3 regions of the Rhizobium gallicum bv. gallicum R602sp genome follow, and region 1 is predicted to be linked to each of the others. Evidence: riboswitches for the same ligand, from Rfam matches in the RefSeq annotation. Region 1 holds a riboswitch; each other region holds the start of a gene.
What was found. A riboswitch is a leader RNA that binds a small molecule or an ion and turns the genes downstream of it on or off. The one in region 1 is predicted to bind cobalamin.
Positions count from the first base shown of each region.

Region 2: linked by a shared signal. The riboswitch ahead of RGR602_RS38760 (ABC transporter substrate-binding protein) and the one ahead of bluB (5,6-dimethylbenzimidazole synthase) in region 1 are both predicted to bind cobalamin.
Region 3: linked by a shared signal. The riboswitch ahead of cobU (bifunctional adenosylcobinamide kinase/adenosylcobinamide-phosphate guanylyltransferase) and the one ahead of bluB (5,6-dimethylbenzimidazole synthase) in region 1 are both predicted to bind cobalamin.

Region 1 covers NZ_CP006877.1:2,113,808-2,118,030, reverse strand. Annotated here, with positions in the region: gene RGR602_RS10575 (NAD+ synthase) at 1-1,165, shown strand, start outside; gene RGR602_RS10570 (TolB family protein) at 1,186-2,016, shown strand; cobalamin riboswitch at 2,035-2,218, shown strand; gene bluB (5,6-dimethylbenzimidazole synthase) at 2,296-2,982, shown strand; gene RGR602_RS10560 (DUF2865 domain-containing protein) at 2,990-4,075, opposite strand; gene RGR602_RS10555 (NADP-dependent malic enzyme) at 4,202-4,223, opposite strand, start outside.
Region 2 covers NZ_CP006880.1:649-4,871, reverse strand. Annotated here, with positions in the region: gene RGR602_RS23415 (metallochaperone AztD) at 1-740, shown strand, start outside; cobalamin riboswitch at 780-1,013, shown strand; gene RGR602_RS38760 (ABC transporter substrate-binding protein) at 1,267-2,307, shown strand; gene RGR602_RS23405 (FecCD family ABC transporter permease) at 2,367-3,344, shown strand; gene RGR602_RS23400 (ABC transporter ATP-binding protein) at 3,341-4,105, shown strand.
Region 3 covers NZ_CP006877.1:2,246,668-2,250,890, forward strand. Annotated here, with positions in the region: gene cobN (cobaltochelatase subunit CobN) at 1-381, opposite strand, end outside; gene cobW (cobalamin biosynthesis protein CobW) at 391-1,440, opposite strand; gene cobU (bifunctional adenosylcobinamide kinase/adenosylcobinamide-phosphate guanylyltransferase) at 1,445-1,969, opposite strand; cobalamin riboswitch at 2,252-2,647, opposite strand; gene RGR602_RS11230 (chloride channel protein) at 2,812-4,223, shown strand, end outside.

The sequences.
Region 1 (4,223 bases):
TGGTGCCGAAATCCTGCTGGTGCCGAACGGTTCACCCTATTATCGCGGAAAGGTGGACGTGCGCCATCAGGTGGCGCTCAAGCAGGTGATCGAAACCGGCCTGCCCCTAATCTTCGCCAACCAGCTCGGCGGCCAGGACGAACTCGTCTTCGACGGTGCGAGTTTCGCCTTCAACGGCGACAAATCGCTGGCCTTCCAGATGAGCCAGTTCGAAACCGCGCTGGCGGTGACGACCTGGAAGCGCGGCGAAAACGGCTGGCGCTGTAGCGAAGGCCCGATGTCTCGTATTCCCGAGCCCGACGAGGCCGACTATCGCGCCTGCCTGGTCGGTTTCCGCGATTATGTGAATAAGAACGGCTTCAAGAATGTCGTCCTCGGCCTCTCCGGCGGCATCGACTCGGCGATCTGCGCGGCGATCGCCGTCGATGCTCTCGGCGAGGAGCGCGTGCGAACCGTGATGCTGCCGTATCGCTACACGTCAACCGATTCGCTGAAGGATGCGGCCGACTGTGCCAAGGCGCTCGGATGCCGCTACGACATCGTGCCGATCGAGGAGCCGGTGAAAGGCTTCGCCTCGGCGCTCTCGCCGCTGTTCGAAGGAACCGATAGCGGCATTACCGAGGAGAACTTGCAGAGCCGGGCGCGCGGCACGATCCTGATGGCGATTTCCAACAAGTTCGGTTCCATGGTGGTCACGACCGGCAACAAGTCGGAAATGTCGGTTGGATATGCGACGCTCTACGGCGACATGAATGGCGGCTTCAATCCGATCAAGGACCTCTATAAAATGCAGGTCTATGCGCTGTCGCGCTGGCGCAATGGTCATGTGCCGCCGGACGCGCTGGGGCCGTCCGGCGAGGTGATCCCGCAAAACATCATCGACAAGGCGCCGTCCGCCGAGCTTCGCCCGGACCAGACGGACCAGGATTCGCTGCCGCCTTATCCGGTGCTCGACGACATCCTCGAATGCCTCGTCGAGAAGGAGATGGCTGTCGAGGAGATCCTCGCGCGGGGGCATGATGTGGCGACCGTCCACCGCGTCGAGCATTTGCTCTATCTCGCCGAATACAAGCGCCGGCAGTCGGCTCCGGGCGTGAAGATCACCAAGAAGAACTTTGGGCGTGATCGCCGCTACCCGATCACCAACCGGTTCCGCGACCGGTAACCCAAAATCCTGGAGGATGCATGCGCAGTTCGGTCGAGATCTATAATATCCGCTCCGGGGAAAGCCGGATTGTCGTCCAGACGGAAAAGCTGATCGAGGCGCCGAACTTTTCGCCTGATGGCGCCTATATGCTGTTGAATGGCGACGGGTTGCTCTACCGGCTGCGGCCGGACGGCTCCGGCGGCCTCCAGCTTGTCGATACGGATTTTGCGACGCAGTGCAATAACGATCACGGCATTTCGCCGGACGGGACACAAATTGTCATTTCCGACAAGACGGAATTCGGCAAGTCGGCGATCTATGTCTTGCCGGCGGCTGGCGGGACGCCGCGGCTGATCACCGACAATCTTCCCTCCTATTGGCACGGCTGGTCGCCGAGCGGCAAGGAGCTTGCCTATTGCGGCATTCGCGACGACGCCTTCGACATTTATACGATTTCCGTCGATGGTGGCCCCGAAAAGCGGCTGACGCATGGCGAGGGGCGAAACGACGGGCCCGATTATTCGGCTGACGGGAAATGGATCTACTTCAACTCCAGCCGCACCGGTCTCATGCAGATCTGGCGCATCCATCCGGATGGAACCGGCCTGGCGCAGGTGACGCACGACAACTATGGCAACTGGTTTGCGCATCCTTCACCGAAGAACGACAAGGTGCTGATCCTTTCCTACGATCCGGAGGTCTTCGATCATCCGCGCGACCTTGATGTGCGGCTGCGGCTGATGGACATGGACGGCAGCAACCCGACTACGCTGTTCGAGCTCTTCGGCGGGCAGGGCACGATCAATGTACCCTGCTGGTCACCGGATGGCGACGAATTTGCCTATGTACGTTACTTCCCGGAGACTTGAACGAGGCGCCGATTCAGGAGATAGAGACTGCTGTCAGGTGCCTGCATCCAGCAGGAGAATCGGGAATCCGGTGAAGGACCGGAACGTGCCCAACGCTGTGAGGCTGACGCTTGCTGCAACAATGGCCACTGGCATCTGCCGGGAAGGCTGCAGAAAGCGGGTGACGCCAAGTCAGAAGACCGGCCTGGCAAGATGGACCGAACCGCGCGGACGGCGGCGAGGTTTTGACGCTTCCTGCGCTGCGGTTGCGGGTGCTCAAGCATTGTTGGGGATTTAACGATGCAACTCGATCCTTTCGCCCCCGCCCTGGTTCCGGCCGGCGAGTTCTCCGAACACGACCGGGCCTCGGTCTATAGAGCCATCGAAACGCGCCGCGACGTGCGCGACCAGTTTTTGCCCGATCCTCTGCCCGACGATCTGGTGTCGCGGCTGCTTGGGGCGGCCCATGCCGCGCCGTCGGTCGGTTTCATGCAGCCGTGGAATTTCATCGTGATCCGCGATCCGAAGGTGCGCCAGGCCGCGTGGCAGGCGTTTTCGCGCGCCAACAAGGAAGCGGCCGAGATGTTTGAAGAGGAGCGGCGGGATATGTACAGAAGCCTCAAGCTCGAAGGCATCCGCAAGGCACCGCTCAGCATCTGTGTCACCTGCGATCCGGACAGGGCAGGGCCGGTGGTCATCGGCCGCACCCACAATCCGCGTACAGATGTCTATTCGACCGTCTGCGCCGTGCAGAACCTGTGGCTTGCCGCCCGGGCCGAAGGCATCGGGGTCGGCTGGGTCAGCATCTTCCACGATGCGGATATTCGGGAACTGCTCGGCATTCCGGAGCGGATCGAGATCGTCGCCTGGCTTTGCGTCGGTTATGTCGATCAGCTTTACCACGCGCCGGAACTGGCCGTGAAAGGCTGGCGACAGCGCCTGCCGCTGGAAGAACTGGTCTTCTGCGACCGATGGGGAAGCCAGTAACGCCGCGTCAGTTCTGCTGCGGCTGCGGTCCGGGCGTTGCGGGGTTCTTGAGATCGATCGCGCCCTGATCGCCGGCGAGGAACTGCGGACCGACCTGGCGGACTTTGCTGTTGGCCGGGTCATAAGGGCGGTCCGGCACCTGCGGCTGCGGGGCAGGCGTGGATGCGGCGCCCGATCGCGGCTTCGTCTTGATATTCGTAATCGAGCCTTTCCTCGGCGGGTCGATGATCGCCTGATTCTTGCGCATGTTCTCGTAATAGGCGGAGAGATTGCAGGAACAGGGGGACTTTTGGCCGGGCGCGCGGTTCTTGTAGGCAAAGGCATTCTGCATGGCGCTGTAGGGCGCACCGGTCGAGGCCGAGATCATGTTTGCGGCTTCGGTATTCGAGATGTCTTGATAGAAAAGCTCCGTCTCGATTCCAGGGCACATTTTCGAACACGTCGCTGCGTCGCGGTTGAAATCGATCGATGTTGCATTCGTGGTGATCGGGAAGAAGCCGCCGTCGCAGGTGCGCACGCACATGGTGCTGACATGCGACATGAGCTCACCGCGCGGCACGCCATATTGTAAGTCGCCCTGTTCGCCTTCTCCAAGCGGAATGAAGGTATCGCTCCGCATCGCCTGTTCTTCGGGACTTGGTCCCGGCGCATAGGCCTGCAGATCCGGGGCATAGTCGAGCTCGTCGTTGCAGCCGTTGTCTTCGAGCGCCGCCATCAGCTCGCGGCGCACGCGATAATCGGCGCCGCCCTGATTACGCAGGTCGTTGCGCCGCTCCTGCAGGTATCGAATGTTGTCGACCATGCGCGCCTCGGATTGCTGCAGCTCGCTGCAATAATGCGCATTCTCGCCGCCGATCACGACCATGCTGTCCATCGAGCAGCCGTAGACGCGAAGGTCGTTGCGGACTTTACGAAGCTCGAGATTCTGCTCGGCGATCGCGCTCGCATATTGGCGGACTTCGGGGCCGTTGCCGATGACATGGGGCAGATCGGCAATGCGGCCGCGCAGGTCGTCGCAGAACGCATGCGTCTGCGCGGCAGCAGGTGCGGCCAAGGCAAGCAGGATCGCAAGGGTCAGGTTTCGGCGTTTCACGGCATCATCCCGCAGCAAAGTCAGGCCAGAGTGCGGCGTGACATTCGCCGCATCCCGGCTTTTTAACCTGCTTCCGTTAACAAGCTGGCGACGCAATTGTAACGCATTTTCGCATTTTGCGACAACTTACGCCGGCTGAGAAGCCTCC
Region 2 (4,223 bases), on a different replicon from region 1:
CACCGCACCATGGTGTCGCCGTGCCCATGGGGCAGAATATGCTGGTCTCGGTTCCCGATACCAAAACGGAAACCAAACCGGATGAGCTGCCGCCACGTCTGGGCCTACGTGTTCTAAACACAAACGGAAGACAGGTCGGCGATGTCACACCCTGCACGGCGCTGCACGGAGAAGCCTTCTCGGCAAAGCTCGGTGCCTTCGGTTGCGAGGAAGGCGTCCTGATTGCGCGTCCTGGCAAGGAGCAGACCGTGCAACTTAAAATGCTGGAATATGGCGACAGGCTGCCGAAGGGAAAAGTGACGACCTTGCTCGGCAGTAAGGTGATGCAATTTTTCCTGGGCAACTACGGCGAGGACAAGATTGCCCTGATCGACCCAGACGGCACCGAACCGTATCGCTTGGTCGATCTGCCGACCCGCCGGATCGATTTCGCGCTCGATCCTACGCGGGTCAAGAATGCCTATGTACTGACCGAAGACGGGCAATTGCATCTTGTCGACGTTCTAAGCGGTCAAATCACGACGTCGGCAAGGGTCACCGAGCCTTACAGCAAGGATGGTCACTGGCGCGATCCGCGCCCCCGGCTCGCAGTTGCAGGCGATCAGATCGCCATAACCGATCCTCGCCATAGCGTTGTGCGGATGATCGATATTGAGACCATGAAAGAGGTTCGGACCATCCCGGTTCAGGGACTGCCTTTCGGCATCGTCGCCGTCGGGGGATCAGGCGCTGTCCATTGATCGCCCTTGTATCTACGGCTTGACGTGACTGTTGCGCTCGGCATAACTGGGCGCGACGGTTCCCCGACGTAGACTCCGAGAGGATTAATAGGGAACACGGTGCGGAAGACCCAAAAGGGACCAAGACCGTGGCTGCCCCCGCAACTGTAAGCGGATTGCCGATCATCCTCGTGGCGCCACGCGCCATGCCACTGTGAGCTCGTTCTCATGGGAAGGCAGATGGTCCGGTGCATATCCGCGAGCCAGGAGACCTGCCGTCAAAGAGAGATCAATTGAACGGGCGGGGTTGCCCGGAACAGGAGACGAGATGATTTCTTTTGACGCCCCTAATCGGCGCAGACCCCTTCCGCGTGAGGCGGAACGGATCGCCCTTTTCAATAAACCATAGCCGCTGCAGGTAAAAAGCCAGTCGTGCCGGGCGGCGCGCCCGCCCGTATGGCCGGTGACCACCCTAAGCGTTTTCCATCAAAATCGGAGCGATCAGGCCGCCGCGCCGACGCATCCTCAACTCCCTGTGAGTGTTTCCATGTCATCCGATCCAAAACGTCGGCCGTTCATTCTGCGCCTTGCCTTCGCGGTATTGGCAACCTTTGCGATTTCTGCACCTGCTTTTGCCGCATCGACCACCTACCCCCTGACAATTGCCAATTGCGGCCGATCCATCACCTTCGATAGGGCGCCGGGCAAGGTGGTTTCGATCGGCCAGGCGATGACGGAAATCCTGCTGTCGCTCGGCCTTGCGGATCGCATCACGGGCACGGCGGTCTGGTTCAGCCCAGTGCTCAAACAATTCGATGCGGAAAACAGCAAGATCAAGCGGCTCGCCGACAATGATCCGAGCTTCGAGGCGGTGGTCGGAACCGGCCCCGACCTGGTTGCTGCCGAGTTCGAGTGGCATGTCGGCCCGAGTGGCTCGGTTGGAACCTACGATCAGTTTTCGAAGCTTGGCATCAACACCTATGTCGCTCCGGCCGATTGCGCCGCCAAGGACAATACGACGGGTGGTGATGGTGTGCGCAAGGAAATGCTGAAGACCGAGGTCATCTATCAGGAGATCGCCGAACTTGCCGCGATCTTTAACGTTCAGGACCGCGGCGAGGCATTGGTCGCAAGGCTGAAGGAGCGTGAGGATAAGGCGATCGCATCCGTTGCCGAGACAAGGGTAAAGGATATCCCGGTCGTATTCTGGTTCTCCAGCAAGGAAGTCGACGGGGAAGCCTTCATGGCCGGCCGCAACGGCGCGCCCGCCTATATCATGCGAGCCCTTGGGGCAAAGAACGTGATTGCCACGAACGAGGAATGGCCGTTGGTCGGCTGGGAAACGGTCGCCGGCCTCAATCCTGCAATCATCGTCATCGCCGGGATGGATCGTCGCCGCTACGCTGCCGACGATCCGGCCATCAAGCTTACCTTTTTGAACAGCGATCCTGTGGCAAGCAGGATCAGCGCTGTGGAAAAGAAGCAGGTGGTCGTCATGGACTCGCAGGCAATGAGCCCATCGATCCGCCTTGTCGACGGCATCGAGACGCTTGCAGTAGCCATACGGCAGTTTGGGCTGGCGAAGTGAGCAAAGACGCCGGGCAACGCAACGGATGGGGCGGCTTTGCCGGCTTGTCCCTACTTTCAATGGCTGGACTGACCTTGGCAATAGGCCTCGCCGTATCGATCGGCGAAATCGTCATACCGCTGCGGACGATTGCGGAAGCTATTGCCAACCGAATGTTCGGCACCTCCTTCGCAATCAAGCCGATCCATGAGGGTATCATCTGGGACTATCGACTGAGCCGCGCCCTGGTCTCTGCAAGTTCCGGCGCGGCTCTTGCGATGACGGGCGCCATGCTGCAGGCCCTGCTTCGCAATCCGCTTGCCGAACCTTATGTGCTTGGCATTTCGGCGGGCGCCTCGACCGGCGCGGTCGCCATCATGATCCTCGGCATCGGGTCCGGTGTGCTGACGCTTTCTACCGGCGCTTTTTTCGGCGCGGTGGCAGCCTTCGGTCTCGTCTCGCTTTTGGCCGCAGGCGCAGGCGGCGGCGCCGACCGGATCCTCCTGGCAGGCGTTGCCGGTTCGCAGCTCTTCAATGCGTTGACCTCCTATATCGTCACGACCTCGGCCAATGCCGAGCAGGCAAGGGGTATCATGTTTTGGTTGCTCGGGAGCCTCAGCGGCGTGCGCTGGACGGATGTTTTGCTCGTTACCCCCATTGCCGGCGGCGGCTTTGTGATCTGCATGCTTCACGCACGTGTGCTGGATGCCTTTGCCTTCGGTACGGACTCTGCCGCAGCGCTCGGCGTACCGGTACGGCGCGTGCGTCTTACCCTTCTTGGTCTGACGGCCGTGATGACCGCTGCCGTCGTCAGCATCGTCGGTTCGATCGGCTTCGTTGGTCTTGTCATTCCGCATGCGGCGCGCTTTCTGGTGGGTCCGGCTCACGAGCGGTTACTGCCGGCAACTGCGTTGATCGGGGCGATCTTCATGGTACTTGCCGATATCGTCTCGCGCACGATCATCCCGCAGCAGGTGCTTCCAATTGGCGTGGTCACGGCACTTTTCGGCGCGCCTGTCTTTGCCCTCATCCTCTACAAGGCAAGGAGGCCGGTATGAGCATATCGATGCGCAATGTTGCCTGGTGCGCCGGCAGCACAATGATCATCGATGGCGTCAGCCTTGATGTTGCGCCGGGCAAGACGCTTGGTCTGCTCGGACCCAATGGCTCTGGCAAGTCGAGCCTGCTGCGTCTCATCTGCCGGCTGCGACAGGTCAAGAGCGGCGTCATCAGACTGGGCGAGAGCAATATCAGCACAATGGCGCGTCGCGAGATTGCCCAGCGTATCGCACTGGTCGAACAGCAGGCGACAACCGATGCGGACATTTCGGTAAAGGATGTTGTCCGCCTCGGGCGAACACCGCATCGAGGCGCGCTCTCGCCCTGGGACAGGACGGACGAGGACGCCGTCAATGCGGCTCTCGAACAGGTCGGCATGGCGGCCAAGGCCTTACAGCTTTGGCGCACGCTGTCAGGTGGGGAGCGTCAGCGCACGCACATCGCCCGCGCCCTTGCGCAAACGCCCACCGAACTGCTGCTTGATGAACCGACCAATCATCTCGACATCCAGCATCAGTTGGAGCTGCTTGACCTCGTCACGACGCTTCCGATCACCAGCGTCATCGCATTGCATGATCTCAATCTGGCGGCAATGTTCTGCGATAGCCTGGCCATCCTGCATGGCGGCCGCGTGGTTGCTGCCGGGCCGCCCGAAGCGGTTCTGACCGAAGAGCTCGTTCTAGATGTATTCGGAGTTCGGGCTCACATCGAAAAGTCGGCGGTTCACGGCAGGCATTACATCCAATATCTCACCCGTTAAGGGCGGCACCATCGACGGGAAGGATCGGCTGATGGCGGCGGGGAAGGCATCATTGCTCTTGTCTTCGGCATCGTCCTCAGGAGCGATGGCCGCTTCCAAGGCTGGCGCCGACCTGTGC
Region 3 (4,223 bases), 130 kb from region 1:
CGAAAATGGCGTCAATCCCGCATCCGGCTTCGAATCCCCAGGCAGGACCGCAATCATGGCACCATGCCGCGCCGCGCAGGCGTGCAGCGCCTCCAGCGCGTAGTGGAAATAGCTCGCGCCCCCGAGCGCCCGGACGATGATCAGTTTTGCGCACCTCGCCGTGCGCTCGATATAGGCATCGACGGACATTGGGTGCTTGAGGCTCATCAGGCTGGCGAGCCGGAGCGTGAAAGGTCTTCCGGCTTGCGCGTGAGCCGCAGCGATCGCCGCAAGCTCGGTATCGGCCGCAGACAGGAACAGGATATCGGCGGGCGATTGGCCGAGGTCGACCGCCTCGTCGCCGTCGCTGATCGTTCCTCTCTGGGCAAGAAGCAGATGCATGGCCGAGCCTTAGACGAGTGCCTGGATGGCCTTGCGGACGGTGTTCTGATCCATCTCGTGCAATCCGATCACCACAAGCCGTGTGCCGCGCGCTTCGCCCGGCGCCCAGGCGCGGTCGAAATACTGGTCGATACGGCTGCCAACGGCCTGGACCTGCAACCGCATCTGCTTGCCCGCGACATCGGCAAAGCCCTTCAGGCGCAGAACATCGTGCTCGGCAATCACGCCTTTAAGCTTCTCGGCGAAGCCTGCCGGATCGTCGATCGGGCCAAGGTCGACCACGAAGCTGTCGAACTCGTCGTGATCGTGCGGCGTGCCGTCCTCATGCTCCAGCTCGTGATGAGACTTGCGGTTGCCGATGTCCTCTTCGGTCCCGATGCCGAGGCCAAGCAGCACGCTTGCCGGAACCTCGCCGTTCCTCGCCTCGATCATCGCCGGCTTGCGGGCGATGCGGGAGGCTACTTCGTGGCGCACGCGGCTGAGCCCTTTGCCGTCAAGGAGATCGGTCTTGTTGAGCACGATGAGGTCGGCGCAGGTCAGTTGGTCCTCGAAGAGTTCTTCGATCGGGCTTTCATGATCGAGCGAGGCGTCGTCTGCCCGGCGCGCATCCACCGCATCGTGATCGTCGGCAAAACGGCCGGCCGCGACGGCCGCACTGTCGACGACGGTGATGACACCATCGACGGTCACTTCGCTGCGGATATCCGGCCAGTTGAAGGCGGCAACGAGCGGCTGCGGCAGGGCGAGGCCGGAAGTTTCGATGACGATGTGATCCGGACGCTGGGCGCGCTCGAGAAGCTTCGTCATCGTTGGAATGAAATCGTCGGCAACGGTGCAGCAGATGCAGCCATTGGTCAATTCGATGATATCGTCCTCAGTGCAGTTTTCCGCGCCGCAGCCCTTCAATACGTCGCCATCGACGCCGAGATCGCCGAACTCGTTGATGATCAGCGCGATCTTCTTGCCGCCTGTGTTGGAAAGCAGGTTGCGGATCATCGTCGTCTTGCCGGCGCCGAGGAATCCGGTGATGACGGTTGCGGGGATCTTCTGCTGGCTCATAGGTTCAACCCTTCATTTTCAGCGGCAATCCGGCCGCGATGAAATACACGTCCGCGGCTTCCGCCGCTATCATCTGGTGCAGCCGTCCGGCATGGTCGCGGAAATCCCGGGCCATGCGGTTTTCCGGCACGATGCCTAGGCCGACTTCATTGGAAACGATGACGAGCCGCGCTCTTGCCTTCGGCAACCAAGCCGCAAGTGCTGCGAATTCCGCTGCCATATCGCGCTCCTCCATGATCAGATTGGTGACCCAGAGCGTCAGACAATCGACGAGGATCGCCCGGCCCCCGCGGTCGATAATGGAAAGACGGGCGACGAGCTCCAGCGGCTCCTCATGCGTCGTCCATTGTGGGCCGCGATCGGTTTTGTGGCTCTCGATCCGCTGACGCATCTCCTCGTCCCAGGCCCGGCCCGTCGCGACGTAGTGGCGCTCAAGGCCGCTATCGGCAACAAGCTGCTCAGCAAAACGGGATTTGCCGGAACGCGCGCCGCCGAGGACGAAGGCAGTGCCGCATGTGGGATGAGTCATCTGGAGTCCTGCGGCGTAAGAAACGGCGCTACCGACGCATGGCGCAGCCAACCCTCATTCTTGGGCGCGGAAGACACCCTGGAGATGGTTGTTTCATTCACGGCGCGGACGCGCCGTGGCCGGTTCCTTGTGACAATCCTCGGGTTAGACCCGAGGACAGGAATACGGGAAGTCGAAAGTGCGGTGTCCCGCAAAGACGCCACAAAATGCGGCATGGAATTCCATCGTTCAGCCATGACAACCTCCGTGCTGGCAGCGGGGAACAATGCCCCAGAATGGGCTCTTCGCCCGGCACGCATGGCAGGTCTCCTGGCTCGCGGGTGTCGGCCGACCGGGGCGACCCATCTAAGGTCGCCCCTGATCGCACCAGTGGATCTTCCTCGCCTTCCCGGCTGCATTCTCGTGAAAAGGCGGACGATTCGTAGAAATAGAGGCGTCCTGCCCCGGCTGATCACAATGCATTTCCAGTGGCTTTTCCGGCGCCCCAGCCACTTCACCTCATCCGCAACATGCGAAAGGAGCCGTGAACTGGCCTGAACGCCGGACGGAAGACCCTGACCGCTCTACAGTCGCGGGGTCGGCTGTGATGAAGACGCCCGGCTTGGGTCCGTCCCTTCACATTCCCTTTTCATCCGGAACGGCATCTGCCGTCCCGAAACCATCCGTAAGAATATTCATCGTTAGGCAAGCCGCCCTCCGAAGTCAATTGCGAGCACCCAAACGAGACCGGCGACGAACCGCTTCCAATTCGCGGTGCATTTCGCGCCGGGCTTTCGCCACATTTCGGGAGCAAGCGCCCCTATTGCCCTTGACGCTGTTGGCCGCCACCTAGTTCTTTGCATATGCTCACGAAATTGAATTTCCCGCGCCTCTACCGGCTCTACCGCCTGCTCGACGCCGGGCGGCTTCGTGCGCTTGCCCGCCGCAGTGAAATGGGCATGGTCTTCGCCGGGATCGCCGTCGGCGTGACGTCGGGCCTGGCTGTCACCGGCATGAGCCTCCTCTCACGCGAGCTGCATCGCTTGATCTTCGGCATCAGCGACATCGAACGGCTGAGTTCATCGCAGACAAACGACAAATTCCTGCTTCTGATGGCGCCCGTCTGCGGCGGGATGCTGCTCGGCCTTCTGTTTTTCATTCTCGCGCGAACCCGCAAGAAGCCCATGGTCGATCCCATCGAAGCGAACGCTTTGCATGGCGGACGGCTGTCGCTGACGGATAGCATCATCGTCGCCGTCCAGAATCTGGTTTCAAACGGCTTCGGCGCCTCCGTCGGCCTCGAGGCCGGCTATGTCCAGCTCGCGGCGGGTATCGCCTCCAAGCTCGGACTGAAGCTGCAGCTCCGCCGTGCAGATCTGCGCGTCCTTGTCGGCTGCGGCGCCGCCGGTGCGATCGCCGCGGCCTTCAACGCACCATTGACGGGCGCCTTCTATGCATTCGAGCTGATCATCGGCACCTACACGATCGTGTCGCTGACGCCGGTCGTCGTTTCCGCGCTCGTCTCGACGCTCGTCGCGCGCCTGCTGGCGGGAAGCGATTTCATGATCGATGTCGGTGCCTTCGGCACGGTGGTTCCGGCTGATTATATCCCTGCCCTGTTGCTTGGCGCCTTCTGCGCCGGCGTCGGCATCCTGATCATGCAGGGCGTAGCCTTCATCGAGGAGCTGGCGCGCAAAAGTTCGGTTCCGACGCCGCTTCGCCCGGCGCTCGGCGGCATCGTCGTCGGCCTTCTGGCGATGATTACGCCGCAGGTGCTTTCGGCGGGCCATGGTGCGCTGCATCTGAACCTTGGCCGTGATGTTGCCGTCCCGGTCCTGGTCGGACTTCTCCTGCTGAAATCCTTCGCATCGGCAATCTCCATCGGTTCCGGCTTCAGGGGCGGCCTCTTCTTCGCCTCACTCTTCATGGGCGCGCTGCTCGGCAAGCTTTTCGCCTATTGTGCCCCCTATTTCGCCCATGCGACACTCACGCCCGTAATCTATGCCGTGGTCGGCATGAGTTCGCTCGCCGTTGCGGTCATCGGAGGGCCGCTGACGATGACGTTCCTGGCGCTCGAGATAACCGGGGACTTTCCGATCACCGCGCTGGTACTTGCGGCCGTCATCACCTCGTCGCTCGTCGTGCGCAACACGTTCGGCTACTCCTTCGCGACATGGCGTTTCCATCTTCGTGGCGAAAGCATCCGCAGCGCCCATGATGTCGGCTGGATCCGCAATCTGACGGTCGACAAGCTGATGCGCTCGGACGTGAAAAC